3 regions of the Geobacillus sp. JS12 genome follow, and region 3 is predicted to be linked to each of the others. Evidence: predicted binding sites of a transcription regulator. Region 3 holds the regulator's gene; each other region holds the start of a gene.
The links. The regulator Rex, encoded in region 3, represses fermentation and respiration genes when NADH is low (regulators of the CRP and FNR family bind a similar motif). The targets are predictions, from matches to a motif close to TTGTGAAATATTTCACAA.

Region 1 (9,932 bases), 550 kb from region 3:
GATCGGCGAATGGCAAGAGGGAGCAGTCGTTGTCATTTTATTTGCCATCAGCGAAGCGCTCGAGAGCTACTCGATGGATCGAGCACGGCGGTCGATCGCCTCGTTGATGGAGATGGCGCCCGTTGAAGCGATCATTCGTCGCGGCACGGAGGAAATGACCGTGCCGGTCGAAGACGTTCGCGTCGGGGATGTCATGATCGTCAAGCCGGGTGGAAAAATCGCTTTGGACGGCATCGTCATAAGCGGCGCCTCGACAGTGAATGAAGCGGCGATCACCGGCGAAAGTCTGCCGGTGGAAAAAGCAGTGGGAGACGCAGTGTTTGCCGGGACGCTGAATGGAGAAGGATTCCTCGAAGTTAAAGTAACGAAGCGGGCGGACGAGACGACATTGGCGAAAATGATTGATCTTGTGGAAGAGGCGCAAGCGGAGCGGGCTCCGATGCAAGCGTTTGTCGACCGGTTTGCCCGCTATTATACGCCGTTTGTGATCGTGACCGCGCTTCTGATCGCTCTTGTGCCGCCGCTCGTGATGGGCGGGGAGTGGCTTGATTGGATTTACCGCGGTCTTGCCGTTCTTGTCATCGGCTGCCCGTGCGCGCTCGTCATCTCCACCCCGGTGGCGATTGTGACGGCCATCGGAAACGCGGCTCGGCGCGGCGTGCTCATCAAAGGCGGGGTATATCTCGAACAAATCGGCCGGCTGCGGGCGATTGCCTTTGATAAAACCGGGACGTTGACGGAAGGGAGACCAGCCGTGACCGATGTCGTCGTGTATGAAGGGAGCCGTGAACAACTGCTGGCGGTGGCGGCGGCGATCGAAAAACGATCGCAGCATCCACTCGCTTCAGCCATCGTCCGCCAAGCGGAAGAGGAGGGAGCGCCGTTTCTTGGCGCGCCAGTTGATGCGTTTCAGTCGTTGACCGGAAAAGGAGTCAAGGCCGCTGTCGGAAACGAAACGTATTATATCGGCAGCCCGGCCTTGTTCACCCGCTTGATCGGGGAGTGGCCGGATGAAGTGGAACAACAAATCGCTGTTTTCCGCAGCGAAGGAAAAACGGTGATGGCCGTTGGCACCGCCGATCGGCTGTTGGGTCTTATCGCCGCGGCCGATCCACTGCGGCCGTCCGCATCGGAAACGGTCGCCGCGCTGCGGCGCCTTGGAGTGGCGGAAGTGGTGATGGTGACGGGCGACCACGAGCAAACCGCACAGGCCATCGGTCGTCAAGCGGGTGTATCTGATATTCGCGCCGAGCTCCTTCCGGAACAGAAGCTGGCGGCGATCCGCGAGCTGAAAGAACGTTGCGGCATGACCGCCATGGTCGGCGACGGGGTGAATGACGCCCCTGCCTTGGCCGCGGCCGATATTGGTGTGGCGATGGGCGGGGCGGGGACGGATGCCGCCTTGGAAACAGCCGATGTTGTGCTCATGGCCGATGATTTGCGCCAGTTGCCGTACACCGTCCACCTTGGGCGCCGAACGCTTGCCGTCATCCGGCAAAACATCGCCGTCGCCTTAGGACTCAAAGCGTTGGCGCTCGCCGCCGCCGTCCCGGGCTGGCTCACCCTTTGGCTCGCGGTGTTCGCCGATATGGGCGCGACGCTGCTCGTGACATTCAACAGCATGCGCCTGCTGCGGGTGAAAGAATGAGACGGGGCTGCGGGCAGCGAGGAAAGGACTGCTTCGGCGCCTCTCTCAACTTCGAAGGAGTGCATTGGTCTTCCCTCATGAAAGGCGTGGAAAATATGGGTGCTTTCTGACGATGAGAGACGGTATAATGAAAGAGGAAAATGCCAACCGCTGATTAGGTCGAACGTTTGGGATGGCAGTTGTTAAACGTTTTGGCCTGTTCAGGAAAATCATGGGGAAGAGGGGGCGGCATGAAGGGATCTCGAGAAGAAGAGAGGCATGAAACACAACGGATAGAAGAGGTTCAACGGGTGGACGACCGGGTGTTTTCGCCGACCGAAGAGTTGGATCGGATCGCTGCGGGAGGGGCGATGAAGCGGGAAGCCCTCGATTGGCGAGGATTTCCCCGGTGGATTCAATATGTCGGATGCATCGCCTTGGCCTTTTTTGTCATCGTTCCTTTGATGGCATGGTTGTGGAACGTGTTGCTTGAATAGCCGATCAAATGCCAACCTTAGAATTGGAGCAAGAAAGACACGGAATCATGTCCACTTCCGTGTCTTTTTCTTGTACTGTTTCATTCGTCTTCCATCCCTAACGCGTACAAATAGTGGCGCAAGCTTTCTTCGACACATGCGGCGATCAATTGAATGAACGGAGTGACCTCGCCTTCGACGCTCGCTTTTTCCAGCGTTTCGTAATACTTCCGGCGCTGCTCTGGATTTGCTTTCACAATAGCGGGCGGATAGCCATGCTGCATTAAAATGAAATTCATCATTAAGCGGGCAGTTCGTCCATTTCCGTCAGCAAATGGATGAATGGATACGAGCTGAAAATGGAAACGAGCCGCCAGTTCGATTGGATGAAGAGCATATTGATTCGTTTCATACCAAGAAAACAATCGATTCATTTCATCTTGTACATGCAAAAAGTGAGGGGGGGTGTACGAGCTGCCGGAAATGCGCACATTGTATGTTCGATATTTCCCGGCATTTTCATTGTCAATGCTCTTTAATACTAAATAATGGACCTGTTTCAACACGTGCTCGGTCAAATGTTCTTTGTTTGCGACTAACTCTTCAATAAAGTCAATCGCCTCCGCATGGTTAATCGCTTCCAAATGTTCCTTGAGTCGTTTTCCACCAATGGTAATCCCTTCTTCTACGACTAGCTTTGTTTCTAACAAGGTTAACGTATTGCCTTCGATGGCGTTAGAATGGTATGTCCATTCGATCCGAAATGATTCCCGCAAGTTTTTCACCAACCCTGGAGGCAAAGGGCGCAACGCATCCAACCGTTGTTTCAGCTCGTCGATTTTAGCAAACATCGCTCTCACCTCTTGGTATATGATTCGCGGCCTCGATTCGTTTTTCCTTTAAATAGCCAAGCGATGGCTCTCGTTTTTTCTATACGATACAAAAATAAAGGGCGGGGAGTGTTCAGCAGTTGCAGGACAATGAAACAACCGTCCGCCCAACACGGGCGAACGGCGAAAAGGGATGGAAAAGTGGACCGTTTCAGGAAAAATGCCCAAGCTGCCGGAGCGCTTCTTCGCTCATTCGCTCCGGCGTCCATGGCGGGTTCCATGTCACTTGGACGCGCACGTCGCGGATGCCGTCGATTTGCTCGAGCGCCCGTTTGACGCCGCCGGCGATCGAGTCGTGAAGCGGGCAGCCCGGGGTCGTGAGCGTCATCAGGACATTGATATGCCCATCTTCGATTTTTAAGTCATAAATCAACCCTAAATCGACGACGTTAATGCCGAGCTCCGGATCAAGGACCGTTTTCAGCTGTTGAATGGCAAGTTTGCGGACATCCATCGTTCTTTTCCTCCTCATTCGCTTATTTTCGGAAGACCGTTAAAATCGTTCCGGCAAAGGCAACGCTTAATCCAGCCAACAGCACTTGAGTGATGGCGAACAGCGGCACGCTCGCGACAGCAAGCGCCACAGCCGCCAGCGCGAGGGCGAAAAGCCATAGGCGGCATTGGACGGTGACGGCTCGCTCATTCATCATTTGCCTTAACGTCGGCACGTGTTGTTGGCCGACTTTTTCGCTGTAGCGATGCGTCCACCATAAAAACGGCACGATTTTGAGCAAATAGCCGATGATGCTAAACAGGATCCAGCCAACAATGAATAGATAAACAATGATGCCAAGCAGCCGTCCGCTGCCGACAACGATGGCGGCAAAGGCGGCAACGTGCAGCCCGAGGCCGATGACGATGGCCGAAAGAGAAAAGCGGAACGGGCGGTCAAGCGTTTTTTTCATCCGCTTTTGCAAAATGGCGCGGATATGCCAGGCGAAAACAACGAATCCGCTCATGAGCAAGGCTGCACCGGCTATAAGCCATGCGTGGCTTCGCAAGAATAAGCTGGCGAACGCCACCGCAATCCCGCTGATGTACAGCGCATAGACGTAACGCGCCGGCCGCAGCGAAAAGCCGTGGGCGAGCGAGAACATCGGCGCCATTTTGTACGAAAAGCCTATGATGAGCAGTGTGAACCAGCCGCACAGCCCGAACAGCACATGCAAGCCGAACACCACTTCATGACTGTTAGCGCCTTTGGCGGCGAAAAAGTGAAACGCCAAGAGCCCCCCGGCGGCCGCCGTCAGCAGCAAAAACAACAGTGACGTGGCGACAAAGAGCGTCATGATATTTTTCGTTTCTTGTTTTCTTAACGTCATCGCCATTTGCCAGACGAATAGGATGATGCCAAGCAAAAGCAACAAGCTGGGAAGAAACGCCCGGTTTGGCGCCGCCGCCAGGCTTACGGCAAATGCGACAATTCCGGCCGCTGTCACTGCAAATTGCCAAAAGCCGAGCCGCTCGCTCCAAATCGGCGTCAAAAAGGCGACCGGAACGAGCTGATACATCGCCCCCATGGCCGTCATCAACGCAAAGCCAAGCAACGCCAGGTGGGCCGCCGCCCAGACGAACGGCAACCGGAACGCGCCGCTGCTAAGTGAGGGAATCGCTCCAAGCAACATAAGCTGCGACGCGGCGAACGCCAACACGGCGAACATGATAAACGAGAACGGAAGACGGACGTCTGTTTCTGTCCCCGTGCGAGTAGGAAACACGTTGCTCATCCTTTCGTAATGCGGATTTCAAAACTGCCGTCTTCGCGTGCGACCGTCTCGTGCCGGTAGCCGAGCTCATCAAGCTGCTCGTACAAAAACATCGGGCGGCGGTCGTTAATGATCGTCAGCGTCTCCCCAGGATTCAGCTTCGCGAGGGCGGCTAGCGTCCGCATCATCGGTTGCAGCGGCTCGAGTCCGCGGTTATCGAGGATCATCGGTCATCCCCCTGCTTCACAAACGTTACTTTCCAATGTTTTTTTTCGATTTGTTCCACTTCATACGTAAATCCTTTCGCTTTCATAATCGGAAACAACGGCAGCGGCTTGAACGGGGCGTGCAAAATGAACGTATCGCCCGGTTTGAGTGGCTTAATGGCGTTCATAATTTTTTCAAAAGGTTCCCGCTTCTGCCGCAAATCTTCGCGCACATCGAGTTCAATCGTCACACCCATGCGCTTTCCCTCCTTTTTGACTATCATGATAATCATTTTCACTGCGGAATGTTGTGATATAGCTCACATCTTTCGGCCGAAACATGACATATTCCACTTTGGAAAAAAGGTTTCGTCTTCGTTTGAAAGGGCGGAATAGCATGTTTCAGAAAGATGGGCTTGCCCAAGTGTTTGAAAGGAAACCCCATCAGCTCCATTGCGCATCCCGACCGGTGCCGGACGATGGGGAAAAAGGAGTTAGAAAAAGATTTCTTGTTCGAGCCCTTCGCGGTCAATCAAATAAAAGCCGTGTTCGTCGACGTCAATCAGCCCTTTCCGTTTCAGCTGGCTCAACGTGCGGCTCACCGTTTCCCGGGCGGTGCCGATCATGTTGGCCAGCTCGCGGTTCGTCACATGGGCGGTGAGCCGATGCCATTTCCCTTGCTTGACGGCGTTCGTGCGCGTCAACCGCAACAAAAGCAGCACGATTTGTTCGTACGTATTATGGAGCACTTGCGCCTCAAGCCGGTTTTGCAAGTCGACGATTTTTTCGCCCATGACGCGGAACAGTTTTATGCAAAGTTCAGGGCTCGCCATCAGCACTTGTTCGAAATCGTGGATCGGGATCGCGATCAATGTCGCTTCCTCGACCACTTCGGCGTGGGCCGGATAGGTGCCTTTTAAGAAAAAGCCGGCATGCGGAAACATTTCTCCCGTCTGCAAAATCGAGATGATTTGTTCTTTTCCGCTTATATGGAAGTTCATCGATCCGTTCGCCCCAACATGCGGCCGGGGCGGCAAACGACCAACAGTTTTCTCAAATCGATTCTCATTTTCACTATTGTGATCAGCTTCACCGTCCTGCTTGTCGGCGGGTATTGGATTTTTAAAGAAATGGCGCCAAGGCCGAAGGAAGTGCGCAGTGAAGATGGCCAAGTGTTGATGACGAAAGAAACGATCATCGGCGGGCAGGCCGTCTTCCAAAAATACGGGCTGATGGATTACGGAACCGTGCTTGGACACGGGTCGTATATGGGGCCGGACTATACGGCGGAAGCGTTGAAAATTTATACGGAAGGCATGCAAGATTACAAAGCAAAAGAGCGGTATCACAAACCGTTTGCCGATTTAACCGCCGATGAGAAAACGATCATCCGCGAACAAGTCATCAAGGAAATGCGAAAAAACCGCTACAACCCGGTTACGGATGTTCTCGTCCTGACGGATGCGCAAGTATACGGGTTGGAAAAAGTGCGCGACTACTACCGCGATGTCTTCACCAATGGCGACGGCTGGGGATTGAAAAAAGGATTGATCAAAGAAAGCGACATGCCAAAATCGAACCGTGCCTGGGTGGCGGATGGCGACCAAATCAAGCAAATTGCCGACTTTTTCTTCTGGACCGCCTGGCTGTCCAGCACGCCAAGACTTGGAGACAAGATCACATACACCAACAACTGGCCGGACTATGAAGACGCCGGCAATACGATGTCGTTCTCGGCTGTCTGGTGGAGCGGCGCGAGCGTCACGATTTTGATTTTGTTCATCGGGATTATTTTGTACGTGTTCCACCGCTATCAGTTAAGCATGCAAGAAGCGTATGCTGAAGGGAAGTTTCCGGTCATCGACTTGCGGCGGCAGCCGCTTACTCCGTCGCAAGTGAAAGCGGGCAAATATTTCGTTGTCGTCGCCGCGCTCTTTTTCGTGCAAGCGATGTTTGGGGCGCTGCTCGCCCACTACTATACGGAACCGGACAGCTTCTTTGGCATCAAATGGATCCATGACCTGTTGCCGTTTAACATCGCCAAAGGATATCATTTGCAGCTGGCGATTTTCTGGATTGCCACTGCTTGGCTTGGCATGGGGATTTTCGTTGCTCCGCTTGTCGGCGGGCAAGAGCCGAAAAAGCAAGGGCTGCTCGTCGATCTGCTCTTCTGGGCGCTTGTCGTGCTTGTCGGCGGCAGCATGATCGGCCAATGGCTAGGCGTCAACGGCTACTTAGGGAACGAATGGTTTCTGTTTGGCCATCAAGGTTGGGAATACATTGAGCTCGGCCGCGTTTGGCAAATCATTTTAGTCGTGGGCATGCTGCTTTGGCTGTTCATCGTCTTCCGCGGCGTCAAACGAGGGCTGAAGCAAGAAAGCGACAAAGGCGGGCTCATTCACTTGCTGTTTTACTCAGCCATCGCCGTTCCGTTCTTTTACATCTTCGCGTTCTTTATCGAACCGGATACGAACTTTACGATGGCTGACTTTTGGCGCTGGTGGATCATCCACTTATGGGTCGAAGGCATTTTCGAAGTGTTCGCCGTTGTCGTCATCGGGTTTTTGCTCGTCCAGCTGCGGCTCGTGACGAAAAAATCGACGGTCCGGGCTCTCTACTTCCAATTTACGATTTTATTGGGCAGCGGTGTGATCGGCATCGGCCACCACTATTACTACAACGGTTCACCGGAAATCTGGATCGCCCTTGGCGCCGTGTTCTCGGCGCTCGAAGTGATTCCGCTCACGCTCCTTATTTTGGAAGCGTACGAGCAATACAAAATGATGCGCGACGGCGGAGTCAACTTCCCGTATAAAGCAACATTCTGGTTTTTGATCTCCACAGCGATCTGGAACTTGGTCGGCGCCGGGGTGTTCGGCTTTCTCATCAATTTGCCGGCGGTCAGCTACTTTGAACATGGGCAATTCTTAACGCCGACCCACGGCCATGCGGCGATGATGGGCGTGTATGGCATGTTTGCGATCGCCGTGCTCCTTTACTCGCTGCGCAACATCGTCAAACCGGAAGCATGGAACGACAAATGGCTGAAATTCTCTTGCTGGATGCTGAACATCGGCCTGGCTGGCATGGTTCTCATCACGCTTCTCCCGGTGGGGGTGCTGCAAATCAAAGAAGCGTTTGAACACGGCTATTGGGCGTCCCGTTCGCCTTCGTTTTTGCAACAAGATGTCGTACAAAATTTGCTGCTTGTCCGCTTCGTTCCGGATACGATCTTTTTAATCGGCGTCGCCGCCTTGCTTGTCTTTGCCATCAAAGCGATGTTCCATTTGCGCAAACCAACTCACGGCGAAGGGGAAGAGCTGCCGGCGGCGAATTTGGCGGAGGAAGAATAACAAAAACGGGCTGACCCAAAACGCGAATGCGTTTTGGGATTAGCCCGTTTTTACACGAAAATAGAAGAGAATCGTTCGTTTTCTGGCAGAATAGAGTTATCATAACCGCTATCGCCGGAAAAGGAGCGATTTGTTTATGAAACATCATCATAATTTTTGAAGAGTGTACCATGAATCATCTCACGTTGCCAGGCGATATCATTCCACTGGATCATATGGCTCATGTAGTTCACGAAATGGTCGAGCTTCTTTCTTACATAAAGGCCGCCGCACCTAAGAAAGGTAGGGAGGGATGCTCTCTCCTTGCTTATGGTGCCTTAATAAGACGAATGCTGGAAATTGCCGCTTCTTGTTCAATCGAACGCCTAGAAAGAAGATCTAAAATCCGTTCGTGCTTTTCCATGTTTTGTTCTATTTTCTTAACGATTTCATTTGTTTCAAGCACTGCTTGTTGGACGAAAGCAAACTCTTGCTTCGTGACCATATTGGCTTTGACATGATCTAATTCTTTCATTAGGTTGTTCTTTACGTCCTCAAGCTCCTGTTTGGTGGCCATGTTGGCTTTGATGTCTTCAAGTTCTTGTTTGGTGGCCATGTTGGCTTTGATGTCTTCAAGTTCTTGTTTGGTGGCCATGTTGGCTTTGATGTCTTCGATCTCTTTTGTGAAACTATGCTTCACTTCTTCAAGTTCTTGTTTGGTGGCCATGTTAGCTTTAATATCTTCTAGTTCTTTTGAGAAGCTTTGTTTTACTTCTTCGAGCTCCTGTTTGGTGGCCATGTTGGCTCTAATGTCTTCGAACTCTTTTGTGAAACTATGCTTCACTTCTTCAAGCTCTTGTTTCGTTGCCATGTTGGCTTTAATATCCTCAAGCTCTGTTGTGAAGTTTTGCTTCACTTCTTCGAGTTCTTGTTTCGTTGCCATGTTTGTTTTGACGTCGCTTACTTCCTGTTCGATAATTTGGAGCTTGTCCAAAATTTGTTTCAATATCGCTTCCAAGGAAAATCCTCCCTTCTTATACAGTAGCCATGGGAAAGCGGGTGGTGATGAATCGCTCCTTTCTTTTGAGAACTGGGGAAACGAGCGTGTAGAGTAAGTGGTTGAGGAAAGGGATGGGATTGTAGCGCAGAACAAATGAGGATCATCGTTCCCCATTCATATTATAAATGATTCACAGAAATTTGAACATAACGTTTTGGGTCATTGTCGCTTTGCATCCGTCCAGGAAAAGGAGTGCGTTTTAGCCCGTACGGTCATGTTAATCCCGGCAGCGGCATTGTTTTGACGAAAATCGAACTTCCTTTATTAAGGTGAAACATGGGATTTAGTCGGAATCGTTCATGATCAATACACGATTTCATAAAGAAAGAGCTGACTCCAAAAGTCCGCTTTTTAGCGGATTTTTGGGTCAGCCCCCTTTCGTTTGTGAACGTTTTCAATCACTTGTGGCATTTGTCCGGCGTGGTGTGTTCGTTTTCCTTTTGCTTGTCATGGCACGGAAAGCAGTACAACGTCTCTGTTTCTCGGCTGACGACGCCATTTAAAAACCCATGCAGACAATGGATCGGCTTGCCGCATTGCGCGCAAAAGCCAACAAGCTCTTCCAACCGCCATTTCTCCTTTCATGGGGATTGAACATGTTCACCTTCGGGCTGTGACGCTCGTCACTACCCCCA
Region 2 (9,932 bases), 580 kb from region 3:
CGTCTCGGACGGAACGTTGCCTTCGTTTCTGACGTTTGTCAGCTTTCTCGGGCCGCTGCTCGGCATCGCTCTTGGATTTGACGCCATCAATTCGGAGCGGAATCGGGGGACGTTAAGCCGGCTCATGGCCCAGCCGATTCCGCGCGATTATGTGATCAATGGCAAGTTTGTCGCGGGTCTTTTGTTGAACGCTGTGTTGTTTTTCTCTCTCGGTCTGCTTGTGACGGCATTGGGCATTTTGATCTTGGGCATTCCACCCACGTTCGAGGAATTTGCCCGCATCATATGCTTTTTGTTGTTATGTCTTGTGTATATCGCCTTTTGGCTGAATCTCGGCATTTTGTTTTCCGTCGTCTTCCGCCAGGCGGCGACATCCGCGTTGTCGTCGATGGCCGTTTGGCTGTTTTTCAATCTCTTCTACTCGATGATTGTGGAAGTGTTTGCGAAACCGTTTTTGCAGTCTGACGCCATTACGTCCGTCGAGCAGGCGGTCGGCCGTCAAGAGTTGGTGCTTGGCCTCATGAGATTGTCGCCGAGCTACTTGTTCAATGAATCAACAACCGCCTTGCTTTCGCCGGACGTCCGAACGCTAGGGATCGTCACGGTGGAGCAAACGGCCGGCGCTGTTGCGGCCCCTTGCCATTTTCGCAAAGTTTGCTGCTCATTTGGCCGCAGGCGACCGCGCTCATTGCCGCCACTCTCATCTGCTTTGCGATCGCGTATTGGTTGTTTATGAGGCAGGAGATACGGGCGAGTGGGTGAGAAAACAAGTTGTTTGCCGCAGACGGGGCGGAAGAAATGTGTGCGCCCAACAGCGTTTCTTATCTAAGGGGGGAGAACGATGAAACAAAGGATGTCTTCGTTATTGTCCGTCGCGTTAGCCGCTTCGCTTCTGGCCGCATGCAGCAACGGGGGAGGAGGAGAGGCAAAGGCGGAAAATAAAAACGGAACAGCGGCAACTACGCAACAGTCTGCTGCGAACATGTTAGCGGCGCATAAAGGAGTGAACCAAGCACCGGTGCCGTTGAAAATGGAGCGGATCGGTCTGCATGATGTCCGCGTCGAAATGACGGCGCAAATCACTGACATTGAAATTGACAAAGGGAAAACGCATTATACGGCGGTGAAAAGAAACAGAAGTGATTCGCATCACAACCGACAAGAAAAAAAGAGCGTCCGGCGTGCCGAGAACAACGGCCGGCCGGGCGCTTTTTTCATCAGTGTCCTGAGACGGCTCGATCCGTTTTGTTGTCCTTGGCGTTTTGCTCACTCAATGCAGCAAATATCCGCCGGGCAATCTTCACATTGGATTTCCGCTTTCAAATAGTTTAAATCATGAACCGTAATTTTCCCCCGCTTCATCGAGATAATCCCTTCCTGTTTTAAGGCGTTGAGCATCCGATTGACGCTTTCGCGCGTCGTGCCGCAAAAGTTGGCTAAATCTTGGTTTTTCAATGTGACATCAATAAAAATGCTTCCGTCCTCAAGCGGGACGCCATAACTGTTGCAAAGGCGGATGAGCGTTGAATAAAGCGCCCCTTTTTTGCCGTTCATAATTAAGTCGCGAAACTTCGTCTGCGTCCGCCGGGCATGCTTGCTGATCCAGCGCATATATTCAAGGGTAAGGGGCGGATTGATCAGCAGCTGCTGTTCCAGTTCCTCTTTGTTTATGACTGCCGCTTCGCCTGGCTCTATTACCTTGGCCGTCAACAAGTAGCGTGCATCGTTCGTAAACAGCGTCAATTCACCAACGATTTCCCCGCTTCCGCAAATGCGGAAGCACATTTCTTTTCCGTCCGGACAAATTTTGCTCACTTGCACTTTGCCGGAAAGAATCAAGTACAGCTCATTGGCCGGCATCCCTTCTTGGAACAAAAAGGAGTTGCTTGCGAAGTGGAATCACTTTTTTTGACGACTGCAGCAACGAACGCAAGCGGGAGAAATCACGATTCATGGCAGTGCGGCTCTCACCGTGCATTGTCGACACCTCCATTTGTTCGACTACTTCTATTGTAAAAAACATCACAGCGGGAGAAAGTGAAAAAAATCATCAGTTGCCCCTTTTTGTGCGGGTTGTCACAAATTTTTCTAAATCGGATTTCTGCGCATATATGATACAATCAATGTGAGCAGTATCACAGCATATGGCTGCTCATTTTCGTATAGTGAGATGGAGATGTAGCAGAGAAGGGTTGATTCATGGCGGAATTTTGGTCACCCGTTTGGTTATCGATAAACGTATCGCTTCTTGCCGGCGTGATCGTCGCGATCCTCGGGACAGCGGCGGCGAGACGGATGGCGCGCCGCCGGTTTCGCGGCAAGACAGTGGTGGAGACGGTGTTTATGCTGCCGCTTGTATTGCCGCCGTCGGTCGTCGGGTTTTTGCTCGTTGTCTTGTTTGGGCGTCATAGCCTAATCGGACAGCTGGTGGAAAGGTGGTTTCACACAACGATATTGTTTACGCCCGGCGCAGCGGTGATCGCGGCGGTTGTCGTGTCGTTTCCGCTCATGTATCAGGCGGCCAAAGCGGGGCTGGAGGCCGTCGACCCCGCCATTGAAGGAGCGGCGCGCATCGACGGGGCGAACGAGCGCCAAGTGTTTTGGCATATTTCACTGCCGTTGGCTAGAAACGCTTTGTTGTCCGGAGCGGTGCTGTCGTTTGCCAGAAGCCTCGGGGAGTTCGGCGCAACGCTCATGTTTGCCGGCAACATCCCAGGCAAAACGCAAACGATCCCGACCGCCGTCTATATGGCGATGGAGTCGGGGCGGATGGAGTTGGCGTGGGCATGGGTGGCGGTCACGATTGGATTGTCGTTTAGTTTATTGTCTTGTGCGGCGAAACTAGGCCGTTGGCAGCGATAAGGAGCAGGCCGTTGGAACATCACGCGGCCATGATATGGAAAGGAGGGAGCGCCATGGAAGAGCGCGACCGGGTGACGATCGCCGACCGCCTGTCCCGCCCGTTGCGCGATTTGCGGCTGTCGGTCATCGACCAATGCAATTTTCGCTGCGTCTACTGCATGCCGGCGGAGGTGTTCGGGCCGAATTTTCGCTTTCTGGCGGAAGACCAGCTGTTAACCGTTGACGAAATGGCGCTGTTGGCGGAATGCTTTGTCGAGCTTGGCGTTGAAAAAATCCGCCTGACCGGCGGCGAGCCGCTGCTTCGGCGCGATTTGGATGTGCTTATTGAGCGGTTGTCCATGATTCCCGGCTTGCGGGACGTTGCCCTTACGACAAACGGCATCCATTTGGTGAAATGGGCGAAACGGCTGAAAGCGGCCGGGTTGAAGCGCGTCAACGTCAGTTTGGATGCGTTGGATGATGACATTTTCCGAAAAATGAACGGCATTGGCGTCGGCGTCACCCCGGTGTTAAAAGGCATCGAAGCCGCCCTGGCGGCGGGGCTCGGCGTGAAAGTGAACATGGTCGTCAAAAAAGGATGGAACGACTCGCAAATCGTGCCGATGGCGGCTTACTTTAAAGACTTGGGCATTCCGCTCCGCTTGATTGAATTTATGGATGTCGGCACGACGAACGGCTGGGATTACTCCCATGTCGTGACGAAAAAAGAGATGTACGAGCAAATCAACGCCATGCACCCGCTCGAGCCGATCGAACACGAGTACTTCGGCGAGGTGGCGAGCCGCTACCGCTACGTGGGCACGGACGTGGAAGTCGGCTTTATCGCCTCCGTGACCGAAGCGTTTTGCCAAAGCTGCACGAGGGCGCGCATTTCCGCCGACGGCAAGCTGTATACGTGCCTCTTTGCCTCGAAAGGTGTGTCTTTGAAAGAAAAACTGCGCGCCGGGGCAGGGAAAGAGGAGCTGAAGGCGCTCATTACAGCCGTCTGGAACCGGCGGACGGACCGCTATTCGGAAGAACGGACAGCCGAAACGGCGAAACAACGGCCGAAAATTGAAATGTCGTATATTGGAGGGTGAAAAAAACGGGAGCGCTCTTTCCGTAGAAGAAGCGATCCCGTTTTTGGTTTATGTTTTCGGAAGTGCGAATCGGCGTCTTTCTTCCTTTAATTCTTCACCGCCGCCAACACGCGCGGGAAGAGGATGTTGTTTTCCAAATGGATGTGGGTGAACAAATCGTCTTCAAGCGCCGCGAGCCGGCTGTAGACGAGCCGGTACGTGCCGCATGCGTCTTCCGGCGGGGTGAAGTCGTTGGTGATGTCGCGAATGTCTTTGATGAGATCGCCAGCGGCGTCATGCTCATGGACGAGTTCGCGAACGGCCTGCTCGACCGCCTCCCGGTTTTCCGGCGACGGGTTGTCGGCGAATTGCAAAATGAGTGGGAATGCGCCCGTTTCCTCCTTAATCAAGTGTTGCTCAAGCTCCGTTTTTAACTCATGGAACAGTTTATGCACCCGGGAAAGATGCGGGTGATGCATGCCGTGCACGCGCAACACTTTCGTGACATACGGGCTGAGCTGCGGCAGCTCCTCGTTCAAATAGCGGTGGTGCGTGTTGATGATATGCTCGACCAAGTCGGCTAGCGGAGCTTCACTCCAGTTTCCGGACGGCTTGTTTTGCGCCTCCGCGTAAAGGGTGTTCAGCTCGCGAAGGAGCGCTTCGCCGTCCAGTCCGCGCTCTTCGATGGCCTCTTTTAACGGGCGCTGCCCGCCGCAACAAAAATCAATCCGCCGCGCTTTAAACAAATCCGCTGCTTTCGGAAAGACCGTGACAATATCACCAATCAACGATTGTTCGGTAAACTGCTGTTCCATTTCGGATCCCTCCATCACCAAATCGTTACAGCTTCAGCATACCTTGTTTTGGACGCCAACGTTGTGACACATCTCACACAAACGAAAAAGTGGACAACTAAGGAAATGTGATGAACATCACAACAGTGGCTCCCTTCTTTCCTGTACAATAAAACGGACGATATAAATTGGCTCTTCACCAAAAGTGGTACTTGATTTTTTCTGAACATACTCTATTTACGCTTGTGAGGGAAAATCAACAAATCAGTGATTTTTGCACATCTTTGTGCAGGAAACCGTATTGCTTGTCAAGTACATGTTGTGGTGAAGAGCCTATAAATTGTGAATGTGCTGCATAGAAGATGTGAACGGCCGAAAAAAGAGGAGGAGTCAGCATGTGGCTGCTGGCCAAGGCAAGCCGCTGGGAGGAAGAAAAAGATGATTTTGCAACATATTGATGATGCCAGCGTCGTTGATGAAAAATTGGACAAAACCATTAAGCAGCTGCAAGATTGGAAATCATTGTGATAAAACGATAAAATGGGCTTAGTGAAGTGAATGAGGGAAAGAAAGGGGAGAACACCGTTGGTCGAAAGACGAACCCCCATTCCCGTAGCGGAAGCCATCACCCGGGTGATGCGTTACGCTGGGAGAGGAGAAGAGGAGATCGTGCCGCTTCGCCAGTCGTATGGCCGCTATTTGGCGGAAGATTTGCGCGCCGATCATGACGTGCCGCCGTTTGACCGCTCGCCGTATGACGGATTTGCCATTCGCGCCGCCGACTCGGAAGGAGCGGGGCTGGATCGTCCGGTCGAGTTTGAAGTGATCGAAACGATCGGCGCCGGGCAAGTGGCGAAGCGGCCCGTCGGCCCGTTTCAAGCGGTGCGCTTGATGACCGGGGCACAAATTCCGGAGGGGTGCGATGCGGTCGTCATGCTCGAGCTCGCTAAACAGTACGAGCGGGATGGAAAAACGTATATGGCCATTAAACGCCCGTTCCGTCCCGGCGACAACATCTCGTTTCAAGGAGAAGACGCCAAAAAGGGACAGCAGCTTGTCGAAAAAGGGACGCGCATCAATCCCGGGGTGGCGGCGCTCTTGGCGACGTTCGGCTACGCCGAAGTGAAGGTGGCGAAAAAGCCCCGGATTGGCATTTTTGCGACCGGCAGCGAACTGCTCGACGTCTCCGAGCCGCTCGTGCCGGGGAAAATTCGCAACAGCAACGCCTACATGATCGAGGCGCAGGTGTTCAAAAGCGGCGCCGAGCCGATTTATTTCGGCCAGCTCGCCGACGACCTCGATGCGTGTTTTCACGCTGTGCGCCAGGCGCTCGATCAAGTGGACATGCTCATTACGACCGGCGGCGTTTCGGTCGGGGATTTCGATTATTTGCCCGCCATTTACAAGCGGCTCGGAGCGAACGTGTTGTTTAACAAAATCGCCATGCGCCCGGGAAGCGTGACGACCGTTGCGGAACGGGACGGCAAGCTGCTGTTCGGCTTATCCGGCAACCCGTCGGCGTGCTACGTCGGGTATGAGCTGTTTGTCCGCCCGGTCGTGCGCACGCGGCTGTTTTCGGCCAAGCCGTATTTGAAAAAAGCGAAAGCCACCCTTGGCGCCGATTTTCCGAAGCCGAATCCGTTCACCCGCTTCGTTCGCAGCCGGGTCGAGGCGATCGATGGTCGTCTCATCGTCAAACCGGTCGGCATGGACAAGTCGAACATCGTCACCTCGCTTGCCTTTGCGAACGCCTTGATGGTGCTGTCGGGCGGAACGAGAGGGTTTGCGGTTGGCGATGAGGTCGAAGTGTGGCTTCTTGATGACGATGAGGGGTCAAGCGAATGAACGTCTGGCAAGTCGTCGGCTATAAACATAGCGGCAAAACGACGCTTATGGAAAAATGGGTGGCGGCCGCGGTCCGGGAAGGATGGCGCGTCGGGACGGTGAAGCACCACGGCCATGGCGGCGAGCCCGCGCGGCCGGAAGGCGTCGATTCCGTCCGCCATGAGCGGGCCGGGGCGGTGGCAACGGCGGTGGAAGGGGACGGGCTTTTGCAGCTTCATCTCCGCCGCCCGTTGTGGCGGTTGGATGATATTTTGGCGATCTATGCGCCGCTTCGGCTCGATCTCGTGTTGGTCGAAGGCTACAAACAAGAGCGGCACCCGAAGGTCGTGCTCGTCCGCACTTGGGAAGATTGGGCATCGCTTCAGCACCTCGCCAATATCCGCGCCGTCATCGCCTGGGAGCCGCTCGAAGGGCCGCTAGCGCACCCGGTGTTTTCGTTGGCCGATGATGACGAATATATTCCATGGCTCATGAACGAGGTGAGAACACGAACATGACAGAACCGTTGTTTGCCATTACCGACCGGCCGATTTCGGTCGAGGATGTGATGAAAAAAGTGATGCGTCCGGAAGCGGGGGCGGTCGCTGTCTTTGCCGGCACGGTGCGCGAATGGACAAACGGCAAGCGGACGCTCTTTTTGCAATATGAGGCGTACGTGTCGATGGCCGAGAAAATGCTCGCGCAAATCGGAGCGGAAATTGCGGAGAAATGGCCAGGGGCGAAAACCGCCATCACCCACCGGATCGGGCGCCTTGAGATCGGCGACATCGCCGTCGTCATCGCCGTTTCTTCGCCGCACCGCGCCGAAGCGTATGAGGCGAACCGCTATGCCATTGAGCGGATCAAGCAAATCGTGCCGATTTGGAAAAAAGAGCAATGGGAGGACGGAAGCGTCTGGGTGGGCGACCAGCTTGAAACAACGGCGTATCCGTCCGGAAAACCGGAGGTGAAAGAGGAATGATCCGTCTATTGTTTTTCGCCCATTTGAGCGAGCAAATCGGCGAGCGGGAAGTGATGTGGCCGCACGTTCCGGAAACGGTGAAAAAACTGAAAGACGAAGTGGAAGAGCGCTACGGCATCTCGCTCGGGCGCGTCATGACAGCGGTTAACGAGGAGTATGTCCGCGACGAAGCGCCGCTTCACGCCGGCGACACGGTCGCCTTTATTCCACCGGTAAGCGGAGGATGAGACGGATGGCGAACAAAAGCAAATGGGTGATGCCAAAACAACACGGCGCCTGGGCGATGCTCATCATCCCGTTTTGGCTCGGAGCGTACGCCGGTGGGCTTTCGTGGATTCACGCGCCGCTCTTTGTCGCCTGGCTTGCGCTCTATTTGGCAACGTATCCGCTCTTGATGGCGGTGAAAACGAAGCGGAAAGAGCCGTACGTGCCCGCTGCCGTTCGCTATGGCGCCATCGCCGCGCCGGCCCTGGCCGTTTCCCTTTGGCAGCGGCCGACCCTTGTTCTCTTCGGATTGGCGATGATCCCGTTTTTCCTAGTAAACACCTACTACAGCAAGAAAAAGAATGAGCGCGCCTTTTGGAATGATGCAGCCGCCATCGCGGCGTTTTGCATCGGCGGCCTCGCCGCCTTTTACGCCGGACGCGGGGCGTTGACAATCGAAGCATTTGAACTCGCCCTGTTTTCCTTCCTCTTTTTCATCGGCAGCACGTTTTACGTCAAAACGATGATTCGCGAAAAGAAAAACGAGCGGTACAAATGGCTGTCATGGGGCTACCACGCCTTGTTGATCATCGGCCTCATCGCCATCGGCGAGCCGTTCGCCGTTTTGGCCTATGTCCCGAGCGTCATTCGCGCCGTCTATTTATATGGCAAGTCGCTGCCGATCATGAAACTCGGCATGCTGGAAATCGCCAACGCGGCGTACTTTTTCATCGCGATGATCGTGCTTTACTCTTGAACGAACCCCAAACGGGAGGCGGCCATGACCGTTTGGGGTTTTCTTTTGGTTAGGCGGTATTGCTTTTTCACTGCACAAGCATGATGTGAAATGGGCGTGAATTCCTTGTAACGGTTTTGCAAAGGGTCGTTTCAAAAGCCTACCTCTTCTTCTATGCTCGTTCTCAAATAAATAAAAATTAGAACATGTCGATTCACTTCAAGTAGACTTTCGCTAAGTGTTCGGCTTCCCAGTGGTTCGCGTGGAAGTCACTCAACATGAGTGGGAAATCAATTGTTTTCAATTCTGGCAATCCTAGTGGTGTCGAAAGCCCTTACGAGACTTCCTTAATGTTGATTTCACCGCTAACATTATGGCCAGGATCTCGTCAGTGCTTTCTCTTTTGTCACTAAATCACAAAATTTGGTGATGAGCCAAAAAACAACTCGATAAAGCTTAAAAATCTTACTTTATGCGACAAAGAAACAAACAATTCAAATTTTTATTGACAATTTTAGTAAAGGCGAAATATAATCTAATTGTATCTCAAAGCGGGAACAAGGTGATTGAAATAACAGACCTAGAATTTCTTAAAAGATTAGAAACTTCTGTTCGGCTCTTCACCAAAAGTTGTACTTGATTTTTTCTGAACATACCCTATTTACGCTTGTGAGGGAAAATCAACAAATCAGTGATTTTTGCACATCTTTGTGCAGGAAACCGTATTGCTTGTCAAGTACATGTTGTGGTGAAGAGCCTTCTGTTCCTGGACCAAAAGGGAAAAAACTATATACATGCAACATGAAGAGTTAACTTCTCAGTCATCCTGCACACCCTAAGCGTTGCAGCACTTCCTCCGGACGTTCGTGGATGTAGTGGACAAACCGAGTAATGGCTTGAATGATATCATTGCGATCCTTGTGAAAGACATTGGCAATCACCGTATCTTTCAGCCATTTCCATAAGCGTTCAATCGGGTTCAGCTGTGGCGAATAGGGAGGAAGGTAAAGAAAGTGAAAACACTGCCCTTCTTCCCGCAAAAACTCCTTGACCATTTTGGCATGGTGAATGCGGGCGTTATCCAACACCAAGACCATGAGACGGTCTGGATCGCGCTCTTTGAGCATTCTCAAGAAATCCAAGAACGTCGCGGCATTGGCGGCAGTCGTTTGATGAAGCACCGTTTCACCATCATGGACGTTGACCGCGCCAAACAGCGATACGTGGGCATGATGGCCAAACGTCGGCACTTGTTTTTGGCGGCCGACTTCCGACCATGTGGACCGCAAGACATGGCAAGAGCGGATATGGGTTTCATCGATGTACAGAAGAACAGCATCTTCTGTCTCCTTGGTGATCAAGTTTTTTTTATCAGATCCATTTGTTTTTCAAATTGCTTTTGCTCATCCGGATTTTCTTTCGCCAGTGTGTACGTCGGTCGTGTCCACGACAGCCCTTTGCGGTGCAGGAGT
Region 3 (9,932 bases):
GTTTAGGAGTCTTGGAGGTAGAGCACTGATTGGGCTAGGGGCCCAAACCGGGTTACCGAACCCAGTCAAACTCCGAATGCCAATGACTTATGCCCGGGAGTCAGACTGCGAGTGATAAGATCCGTGGTCGAGAGGGGAACAGCCCAGACCGCCAGCTAAGGCCCCGAAGTGCACGTTCAGTGGAAAAGGATGTGGAGTTGCAAAGACAACCAGGATGTTGGCTTAGAAGCAGCCACCATTTAAAGAGTGCGTAATAGCTCACTGGTCGAGTGACTCTGCGCCGAAAATGTACCGGGGCTAAACGTGCCGCCGAAGCTGCGGGATGACCGTTGGTCATCGGTAGGGGAGCGTTCTAAGGGCAGAGAAGCCAGACCGGAAGGACTGGTGGAGCGCTTAGAAGTGAGAATGCCGGTATGAGTAGCGAAAACAGAGGTGAGAATCCTCTGCGCCGAAAGCCTAAGGGTTCCTGAGGAAGGTTCGTCCGCTCAGGGTTAGTCGGGACCTAAGCCGAGGCCGAAAGGCGTAGGTGATGGACAACAGGTTGAGATTCCTGTACCACCTTCTTCCCGTTTGAGCGATGGGGGGACGCAGGAGGATAGGGTGAGCAGGCGGCTGGAAGAGCCTGTCCAAGCCGTGAGGCTGATCTGCAGGCAAATCCGCGGATCATAAGGCCAAGCGGTGACGGCGACGGAGTGATCCGGAAGTCCCCGATTTCACACTGCCAAGAAAAGCCTCTAGCGAGGGAAGAGGTGCCCGTACCGCAAACCGACACAGGTAGGCGAGGAGAGAATCCTAAGGCGCGCGGGAGAACTCTCGTTAAGGAACTCGGCAAAATGACCCCGTAACTTCGGGAGAAGGGGTGCTCTTTGGGGTGAAGAGCCCTGAAGAGCCGCAGTGAAAAGGCCCAAGCGACTGTTTATCAAAAACACAGGTCTCTGCGAAGCCGAAAGGCGACGTATAGGGGCTGACACCTGCCCGGTGCTGGAAGGTTAAGGGGAGCGCTTAGCGGAAGCGAAGGTGCGAACCGAAGCCCCAGTAAACGGCGGCCGTAACTATAACGGTCCTAAGGTAGCGAAATTCCTTGTCGGGTAAGTTCCGACCCGCACGAAAGGTGTAACGACTTGGGCGCTGTCTCAACGAGAGACCCGGTGAAATTATACTACCTGTGAAGATGCAGGTTACCCGCGACAGGACGGAAAGACCCCGTGGAGCTTTACTGCAGCCTGATATGGAATTTTGGTATCGCTTGTACAGGATAGGTGGGAGCCTGGGAAGCCGGAGCGCCAGCTTCGGTGGAGGCGGCGGTGGGATACCACCCTGGCGGTATTGAAATTCTAACCCGCACCCCTTAGCGGGGTGGGAGACAGTGTCAGGTGGGCAGTTTGACTGGGGCGGTCGCCTCCCAAAAGGTAACGGAGGCGCCCAAAGGTTCCCTCAGAATGGTTGGAAATCATTCGGAGAGTGCAAAGGCACAAGGGAGCTTGACTGCGAGACGGACAGGTCGAGCAGGGACGAAAGTCGGGCTTAGTGATCCGGTGGTTCCGCATGGAAGGGCCATCGCTCAACGGATAAAAGCTACCCCGGGGATAACAGGCTGATCTCCCCCAAGAGTCCACATCGACGGGGAGGTTTGGCACCTCGATGTCGGCTCATCGCATCCTGGGGCTGTAGTCGGTCCCAAGGGTTGGGCTGTTCGCCCATTAAAGCGGTACGCGAGCTGGGTTCAGAACGTCGTGAGACAGTTCGGTCCCTATCCGTCGCGGGCGGAGGAAATTTGAGAGGAGCTGTCCTTAGTACGAGAGGACCGGGATGGACGCACCGCTGGTGTACCAGTTGTCCCGCCAGGGGCACCGCTGGGTAGCTATGTGCGGACGGGATAAGCGCTGAAAGCATCTAAGCGTGAAGCCCCCCTCAAGATGAGATTTCCCACCGCGTTAGGCGGGTAAGATCCCTCGAAGATGACGAGGTCGATAGGTCCGAGGTGGAAGCGTGGCGACACGTGGAGCTGACGGATACTAATCGATCGAGGGCTTGACCTAGTGAGAAAAGTGAAAGCGCCGCGATTAGCTCTCGAAGCCAAATGTTCTTCACCCGCAGGGGTGCTTGCACCCCGAGGGGGAAGGTTATTTGGCAGAAGAGAGCTAGGCGCTGGAACTGGACAAAGAAAAGCGCAGGCGAGCGGGTCGCCGCGACGGGCAAATGTTCTTCGCCTGCAGGGATGTTCACATCCCGAAGGCGAAGGTTATTTGACCCCGAGCGGCGGCGAGCCGGAGCTGGACAATGCGAAAAGCGCAGGCGAGCGGCTTCTTCCGACGGTTATCTAGTTTTGAAGGAATGAATTTCCTTCTTGACATTGTTTGTTTTTCAAGTATAATAAATGATGTCAAAATCCAACCGCTTGCCTAGTGGCTATAGCGGAGGGGAAACACCCGTTCCCATCCCGAACACGGAAGTTAAGCCCTCCAGCGCCGATGGTAGTTGGGGCCAGCGCCCCTGCAAGAGTAGGTCGCTGCTAGGCAGCTTCATTCACCAGGGAGTTTCGACACGCCTCATTCCCTTTTTCTTTTTAGGGGCGATTGCGCAACAGGGCGATCTGTCAGCGAGCCAAAAGGCTGCGCGGGATCGTCCTTTTTGTTTTTCCTTTTCTCCTATGCCTATTTTTCGTTTTGGAAGTGGCGGCAAGATGTTCGGATATGATACAATTTCAAAAGCAAGAGTGAAGATGATAAAAGGGGATAAGGTAGAACAAAATGAAAAAAATTGAAATTTTGGTGCATTCTCCGGAAGAAACGAAGTCGGTGGCCCGCCGGCTGGCGGAACATCTTGAGCCGGGAATGGTCATCGCATTAGAAGGTGATCTCGGGGCGGGAAAGACGACGTTTACGAAAGGTCTTGCTGAAGGGCTGGGCATTACGCAAACGGTCAATAGCCCGACGTTTACCATTATTAAGCAATATGATGGTCGGCTTCCGCTTTATCATATGGATGTATACCGACTTGAAGATGAATGGGAAGATCTTGGATTTGACGAATATTTTGCTGGCGATGGCGTCACGGTTGTTGAATGGGCGCATTTGATCGCCGGCCAGTTGCCTGAGGAACGGCTGACCGTTTTCTTGTTTCATCGTGGCGGCGATGAGCGGTTGCTTCGCTTTGAGCCGTCGGGGGAGCGTTATGAACAGTTGTGCAAGGAGATTTTTCCGTCATGAAAGTATTGGGAATTGATACATCGAATATGCCGCTTGGCATTGCGTTGGTAGATGGTGATGTCGTGAAAGGGGAATTCATCACCAATGTGAAAAAAGACCATTCATCCCGGGCGATGCCAGCCATTGAGTTGTTGCTTCGACGATGTGACGTTGCTCCAAAAGATCTCGATTTAATCGTTGTAGCGAAAGGGCCGGGGTCGTATACCGGGGTGCGGATCGGCGTGACGATTGCGAAAACGCTTGCCTGGTCGCTCGGTATTCCGATCGCCGGAGTGTCGAGCCTTGAGGTGCTCGCCGCCAATGGCCGTTATTTTCCTGGGGTGATCGTTCCGCTGTTTGACGCACGGCGCGGACAAATTTACACGGGGCTTTATCGCTACGAAGGCGGTGCGCTCCGCTGCCTTGAGGAGGATCGGATTGTGGCGGCGGATGAGTGGGCGCGTCGGTTGAGCGAGCGGGAAGAGGATGTATTGTTCATTGGTGCGGATGCACCGCTATATCGTGATTTGTTTCGAAGTCATTTAGGCGAACGGGTTCACGTGGCTCCGTCGTCTTTGGCGTTGCCGCGTCCGAGCGAGTTGGTGATGCTAGGCAAACAAAAAGAGCGCGAGAACGCCCATGTGTTTGTGCCGAACTACCTCCGCCTTGCCGAGGCGGAGGCGAAATGGCTCGCGAAACAAAAAGGGGAACAGAACGATGGGGATCAATGTTCAATTTCGGCCAATGACCATTCATGACATTGATGAAGTCGTGCAAGTCGAGCGGGCATCGTTTACTTCGCCTTGGAGCCGTGAATCGTTTTACAACGAGCTCATGTACAACCGCTACGCCAAATATATCGTCATGGTGTACAACGGGCGGATCATCGGGTATGGTGGGATGTGGCTTGTCATCGATGAGGCGCATGTGACGAATGTAGCCGTGTTGCCGCAGTTTCGTGGGCAAAAGCTTGGTGAAGCGCTCATGCGGCGCTTGATGGACATGGCCAGGCAGCACGGGGCGGCGACGATGACGCTTGAGGTGCGCGTGTCCAATCATGTTGCCCAGTCGCTGTACCGAAAGCTAGGGTTTCGCAACGGAGGCATTCGCAAACGGTATTATCCGGATAACTTTGAAGACGCGTTAGTCATGTGGGTGAAGCTGAGATGAATGAGGACGTATATGTATTAGGCATTGAAACGAGCTGCGATGAAACGGCGGCAGCAGTCGTGAAAAACGGAAGAGAGGTTTTATCGAATGTAGTGGCGTCGCAAATGGAAAGCCATCGGCGGTTTGGCGGCGTCGTGCCGGAAATTGCTTCCCGCCATCATGTGGAGCAAATTACGCTCGTTATTGAAGAAGCGATGCAGCAGGCCGGCGTATCGTTTGCGGGCCTTGATGCGGTGGCGGTGACGGCCGGACCGGGGCTTGTCGGAGCGCTTCTTGTCGGGGTCAACGCGGCGAAAGCGTTAGCGTTTGCCCATGGATTGCCGCTTATTGGGGTGCATCATATCGCCGGTCATATTTACGCCAATCAATTAGTGGCTGAAATGAAGTTTCCGCTGTTGGCGCTCGTCGTTTCCGGTGGTCATACGGAACTCGTGTTCATGAAGGAGCATGGGAATTTTGCGGTGATCGGTGAAACGCGCGATGACGCTGCCGGTGAGGCGTATGACAAGGTGGCGCGGGCTTTAGGCCTTCCGTACCCAGGAGGACCGCACATCGACCGGCTGGCTCATGAGGGAGAGCCAGTGATTGATTTGCCGCGAGCGTGGCTTGAGGAAGGTTCGTATGATTTCAGCTTCAGCGGCTTAAAATCGGCGGTTCTCAATGCGCTCCACAACGCGAAGCAGCGCGGCGAGGAGATCGATCCGAGACAGATGGCCGCGAGCTTTCAGGCCAGCGTCGTCGATGTGCTGGTGACGAAAACGGTGCAGGCCGCCAAAGAATACCGCGTACGGCAAGTGCTGCTCGCCGGGGGGGTGGCGGCCAACCGCGGGCTGCGGGCTGCACTGCAGGATAAAATGAAAGAGCTCCCCGATGTGGAGCTTGTCATCCCGCCGTTATCGCTATGCACCGATAATGCTGCGATGATTGCCGTTGCGGGAACAGTGTTATATCAACAAGGAAAGCGGGCTGATTTGGCGCTCAACGCCAATCCAAGCTTGCCGCTTGTCTAGGCAGTTGGCTGAAACGCGAAAGACACCGAAGGGCGATCCGTTTGCGGCAGGCAAACGGATCGTCCTTTTTGTTTTCATGTGAAAAAAGTTTGTGTATATTTTTATCCACAAATCTGTGGACAATGTGGAAAAAGCGGTAAAACATGATCAACATAAGAAAAACAATACACAGCGATTTTTGTGCAAAAGGAAGATGTTTTTTGTGGATAATGTGGAAAAGTTGGTGAATAACTTATATTCCATGGTGGAAATTGTGGATTCTTTTGTGGATAATGTGACTAACTAAAGAACAACCCGCCGAAACTAGAGGCGGGTTGTCGGTTATAGTGAAGTATAAAGCTGTTCCCATTCGGCCAATAACGTTTCGACTCGCTGCTTCCGCTCGTCGTTTTCTTGCGTCAATCGTTGCATCGTCTCATAGTCGCCGTAAACGGATGGATCACAAAGTTTTTGCTCGATCTCAGCGATTTGTGCTTCAAGCGCTGCAATCTCGGCTTCGATTTCATCCAAGCGGCGTTGGCGCTGGCGCCGTCGTTTTTTTTCCTCTTTTTCTTGCTCGTATGTCGTTTTGGCAGAATCACTTGCCGTTTCTGTCGGGCGGACGTTCAGGAGCGCCAATTCGCGCATTTCTTCTTTTTTGGCGATGTAGTAATCATAGTCGCCTAAGTATTCCGTTAGGCCTCCGCTGGAAAGTTCAAACACCTTTGTTGCGATTCGGTTGATGAAATAGCGGTCGTGGGAAACGAACAAAATCGTTCCCGGGTAGTCGATGAGCGCTTGCTCGAGCACTTCTTTGCTGTCAAGGTCGAGATGGTTTGTCGGTTCGTCCAAAAGAAGGACATTTGCTTTTTGCAGCATCAGCTTGGCGAGCGAAAGGCGTGCTTTCTCCCCGCCGCTTAAAGCGGAGACCGGTTTTAAAACGTCATCGCCGGAAAACAGGAAGTTGCCGAGCACGGTGCGAATTTCTTTTTCCGTCTTTTCGGGGTAGGCGTCCCACAGCTCGTCAAGCACCCGTTTGTTCGATGACAAATCAGCTTGGTCTTGATCGTAATAGCCGATTTGGACGTTTGCGCCGTAGCGGAGCTCTCCTGTTTGGATAGGGAGTTTTCGGGCGATCGCCTTCAGCAATGTCGACTTGCCGATGCCGTTCGGCCCGACTAGGGCGACGCTTTCGCCGCGCGTGATGCGGAAGCTGATTTGGCGGATGATGGGTGCACCGTCGTCATAGCCAACGGCTATGTCTTCAGCGGTGAGCACTTCATAGCCGCTCGGTCGATCGATCGAGAACGAAAAGGAGGCTGATTTTTCATCGCCGACAGGCCGTTCGAGCCGTTCTATTTTTTCCAGTTGCTTTCGCCGGCTTTGCGCCCGTTTGGCCGTCGAGGCACGTGCGATGTTGCGCTGGATGAAGTCTTGGAGTCGGGCGATTTCTTCTTGCTGTTTCTCGTACCGTCTTAACTCTTGTTCGTATTGCTCGGCCCGCAACTCCAAATAGCGGCTGTAGTTGCCGGCATAGTGTTTGAGCGTGGCATTCGACAGTTCGTATACGTCGGTGACGATTTTGTCTAAAAAGTAGCGGTCGTGGGAAACAACCAGGACGGCACCGGGATAGGCTTGCAAGTACTGCTCCAGCCAGGCGAGCGTCTCAAGATCCAAATGGTTCGTCGGCTCGTCCAAAATCAATAAATCCGGCTTGGACAACAGCAATTTCCCAAGGGCAAGCCGCGTCCGCTGTCCGCCGCTTAACGACGAGACCGGCGTAGTTTTATAATCATATGAGGAAAACTGCAGCCCGTGCAAAACGGAGCGGATGTCGGCTTCGTATTGGTAGCCGCCTTGTTCTTTGTATTGTTCTTGCAGCTCGTCATACATTTTCAGCGTTTTTTCATAGCGAGCGGGATCGGCGAGTACGTCCGGGTCGCCGAGTTGCATGCTGAGTTCGGCGAGCTGTTTTTCGAGTCCGAGAAGCGGGGTGAATACCTCAAGCATTTCGTCCCAAATGGAACGCGGCGAGTCGAGCCCGCTGTTTTGCGCCAAATAGCCGATTTTGATATGGTTTGGTTTGATGATTTTGCCGCTGTCGAAAGAGAGTTCACCGGCGATGATTTTCAACAATGTCGATTTTCCCGCTCCGTTGCGGCCGACAAGGGCAATTCGGTCGCGGGACTGTATTTCTAGTTTTATATTCGATAAAATAAGGTCAGCGCCGAAATATTTCGTGAGCCCGTGCACTTGCAAAATGATCATGTCCGTCACCTCGCGAATAGTTTAACGCAAGTCGCGAAAACGGTCAAAGACGAATGATGAAAAATCGTGTATAGTGTATAAATGGAGGAGATTGTATTGTCATCGTTCACTCATTTCAATGAACAAGGGCGCGCGAAAATGGTTGATATTACGCACAAAGAAGATACTGTGCGAGTGGCTGTGGCGCAAACGAGCGTGACTGTCAGCCGGGAAATTTACGAAAAAATGACGAGCAATGCGATCGAGAAAGGGGATGTGCTCGCCGTCGCTCAAGTGGCGGGGGTGATGGCGGCGAAGAAGACAGCTGACCTTATTCCAATGTGTCACCCGCTTATGTTAAAGGGTGTGGACATTGCTTTTGCTTGGGAAAACGATGGAGAAGCGCATAAGCTCGTCATCACGGCAACGGTGAAAACGAAAGGGAGCACAGGAGTGGAAATGGAAGCGCTGACGGCCGCTTCGGTCTGTGCGTTGACAGTGTACGATATGTGCAAGGCGCTTGATAAAGGAATGGTCATCGGTCCGACGTATTTGGTCGAAAAAACGGGCGGGAAGTCTGGCCATTACCGACGGAAAACCGATTAGCTAGGGGATGAGATCATGAGCAACGAACAACCGAAAATTCCGCAGGCAACCGCCAAACGGCTGCCGCTTTACTATCGGTTTTTGAAAAACTTGCACGCTTCCGGCAAGCAACGCGTCTCCTCTGCCGAGTTGAGCGAGGCGGTGAAAGTCGATCCGGCGACGATCCGCCGTGATTTCTCCTATTTTGGCGCGCTTGGCAAAAAGGGATACGGGTATAATGTCCATTATTTGTTGTCGTTTTTCCGCCGGACGCTTGAAGAGGATGAGGTGACCGAAGTCGCCTTGTTTGGCGTCGGCAATTTAGGCACCGCCTTTTTAAACTATAATTTTTCGAAAAACAACAATACGAAAATCGTGATGGCGTTTGATGTCGATGAGCGGAAAGTAGGGACGACAGTCGGCGGGGTGCCGGTCTATCATCTCGATGAGTTGGAGGAGCGGCTTCACGAAAACATCCCGGTCGCCATTTTAACCGTGCCGGCCGCCGCGGCTCAAGCGCTGACCGACCGCCTTGTCGCGCAAGGAATTAAAGGCATTTTAAACTTTACTCCGGCGCGGTTGAACGTGCCGAACCATATTCGCGTCCATCATATCGATTTAGCCATTGAGCTGCAGTCGCTCGTCTATTTTTTGAAAAACTATCCATCGCCATCGTAAAAAGGAGAGAACAACACATGAAATATTTGTTGCTCGTTGCTGTGATTTTGTTGCTGTTTGGCACGAAAAAGCTGCCGGAATTAGGGCGGTCGTTCGGCCAGTCGCTTCGCGAGTTTAAAGACGCCACAAAAGGGCTCGCTGATGACGAAGAAACGAAAAACGACCGATGACAAGGCAGGATGGAGAAACAATGAATGACAAAGAAATGTCGGTGTATGAGCATCTGGGTGAACTGCGAAAACGGCTCATCATCGTGCTCATCTTTTTTGCTGCGGCGCTTGTCGTTAGTTTCTTTTTTGTCGATGATGTCATTTTGTATTTGCAGCGAACGGCCGAGGCGAAGCATTTGACCATGAACGCCTTCCGCCTCACCGATCCGATTAAAGTGTATTTTCAGTTTGCCTTTGTCATCGCGGCTGTGCTATCGGCTCCGGTGCTGTTGTATCAAATTTGGGCGTTTGTCAGCCCCGGTCTGTATGAAAAAGAGCGGAAAGTGACGTTAAGCTATATCCCGGCGTCGATCGTTCTTTTTTTAGCAGGCGTCAGCTTCGCTTATTTCGTCTTGTTTCCGTTTGTCGTTCGATTTATGAGCCAGCTGGCTGACCAACTAGGGGTTCAACAAATGATCGGCATTAATGAATATTTTCAGTTTTTGCTTCAGCTCGTGCTGCCGTTTGGCATCGTGTTTCAGCTGCCGATCGTCGTGTTGTTTTTCACCCGCTTAGGGCTTATTACGCCGCAGCTTCTTGTTCGCATCCGCAAGTATGCGTATTTGGCGCTGCTTATTTTAGCGGCGGTCATTACGCCGCCGGATGTGCTGTCGCAAGTGATCGTCATGATTCCGCTCACCATTTTGTATGAAGGAAGCATTTGGGTGGCGCGCATCGGCTATCGGAAAGCGCAGCGAGCAGCCGAGGAGGAAGGCAATGAGTGAGGCGGGAGGAAAAACATGAAGAGGAAAGCGAGCAAGGCCGGGCCAAACGAAGGGGCTGTCTCAAAAGCCACAAAACAGGACTTTGAGGCCGGCCTCTTGTTTTTTGTTTCCATTTTCACAATATGATCGCCGTCATGAGAT

Region 1: a site for Rex is predicted at 5,214-5,231, ahead of A0V43_RS01175 (DUF2249 domain-containing protein). Genes of this name have one in related genera too.
Region 2: a site for Rex is predicted at 4,797-4,814, ahead of ric (iron-sulfur cluster repair di-iron protein). Genes of this name have one in related genera too.

Annotation. Positions count from the first base shown of each region.
Region 1 is NZ_CP014749.1:214,575-224,506, forward strand. It holds gene A0V43_RS01145 (heavy metal translocating P-type ATPase) at 1-1,648, shown strand, start outside; gene A0V43_RS01150 (hypothetical protein) at 1,879-2,124, shown strand; gene A0V43_RS01155 (Fic family protein) at 2,205-2,954, opposite strand; gene A0V43_RS01160 (metal-sulfur cluster assembly factor) at 3,145-3,447, opposite strand; gene A0V43_RS01165 (membrane protein) at 3,470-4,720, opposite strand; gene A0V43_RS01170 (DUF2249 domain-containing protein) at 4,717-4,926, opposite strand; gene A0V43_RS01175 (DUF2249 domain-containing protein) at 4,923-5,162, opposite strand; partial or broken gene A0V43_RS01180 (Crp/Fnr family transcriptional regulator) at 5,400-5,894, opposite strand; gene A0V43_RS01185 (nitric-oxide reductase large subunit) at 5,895-8,258, shown strand; gene A0V43_RS01190 (hypothetical protein) at 8,566-9,255, opposite strand; gene A0V43_RS19640 (hypothetical protein) at 9,696-9,863, opposite strand.
Region 2 is NZ_CP014749.1:240,760-250,691, forward strand. It holds partial or broken gene A0V43_RS01285 (ABC transporter permease) at 1-762, shown strand, start outside; gene A0V43_RS20090 (hypothetical protein) at 842-1,327, shown strand; partial or broken gene A0V43_RS01295 (Crp/Fnr family transcriptional regulator) at 1,267-1,978, opposite strand; gene modB (molybdate ABC transporter permease subunit) at 2,200-2,862, shown strand; gene moaA (GTP 3',8-cyclase MoaA) at 2,916-3,941, shown strand; gene ric (iron-sulfur cluster repair di-iron protein) at 4,028-4,735, opposite strand; gene A0V43_RS01315 (molybdopterin molybdotransferase MoeA) at 5,300-6,559, shown strand; gene mobB (molybdopterin-guanine dinucleotide biosynthesis protein B) at 6,556-7,056, shown strand; gene A0V43_RS01325 (molybdenum cofactor biosynthesis protein MoaE) at 7,053-7,520, shown strand; gene moaD (molybdopterin converting factor subunit 1) at 7,517-7,747, shown strand; gene A0V43_RS01335 (YwiC-like family protein) at 7,753-8,481, shown strand; gene A0V43_RS19935 (IS630 family transposase) at 9,282-9,821, opposite strand; gene A0V43_RS19940 (IS630 family transposase) at 9,818-9,932, opposite strand, start outside.
Region 3 is NZ_CP014749.1:3,382,915-3,392,846, forward strand. It holds rRNA gene A0V43_RS16675 (23S ribosomal RNA) at 1-2,039, shown strand, start outside; rRNA gene rrf (5S ribosomal RNA) at 2,402-2,518, shown strand; gene tsaE (tRNA (adenosine(37)-N6)-threonylcarbamoyltransferase complex ATPase subunit type 1 TsaE) at 2,751-3,209, shown strand; gene tsaB (tRNA (adenosine(37)-N6)-threonylcarbamoyltransferase complex dimerization subunit type 1 TsaB) at 3,206-3,946, shown strand; gene rimI (ribosomal protein S18-alanine N-acetyltransferase) at 3,906-4,358, shown strand; gene tsaD (tRNA (adenosine(37)-N6)-threonylcarbamoyltransferase complex transferase subunit TsaD) at 4,355-5,368, shown strand; gene A0V43_RS16710 (ABC-F family ATP-binding cassette domain-containing protein) at 5,690-7,615, opposite strand; gene moaC (cyclic pyranopterin monophosphate synthase MoaC) at 7,712-8,200, shown strand; gene A0V43_RS16720 (redox-sensing transcriptional repressor Rex) at 8,216-8,857, shown strand; gene tatA (twin-arginine translocase TatA/TatE family subunit) at 8,875-9,027, shown strand; gene tatC (twin-arginine translocase subunit TatC) at 9,048-9,791, shown strand.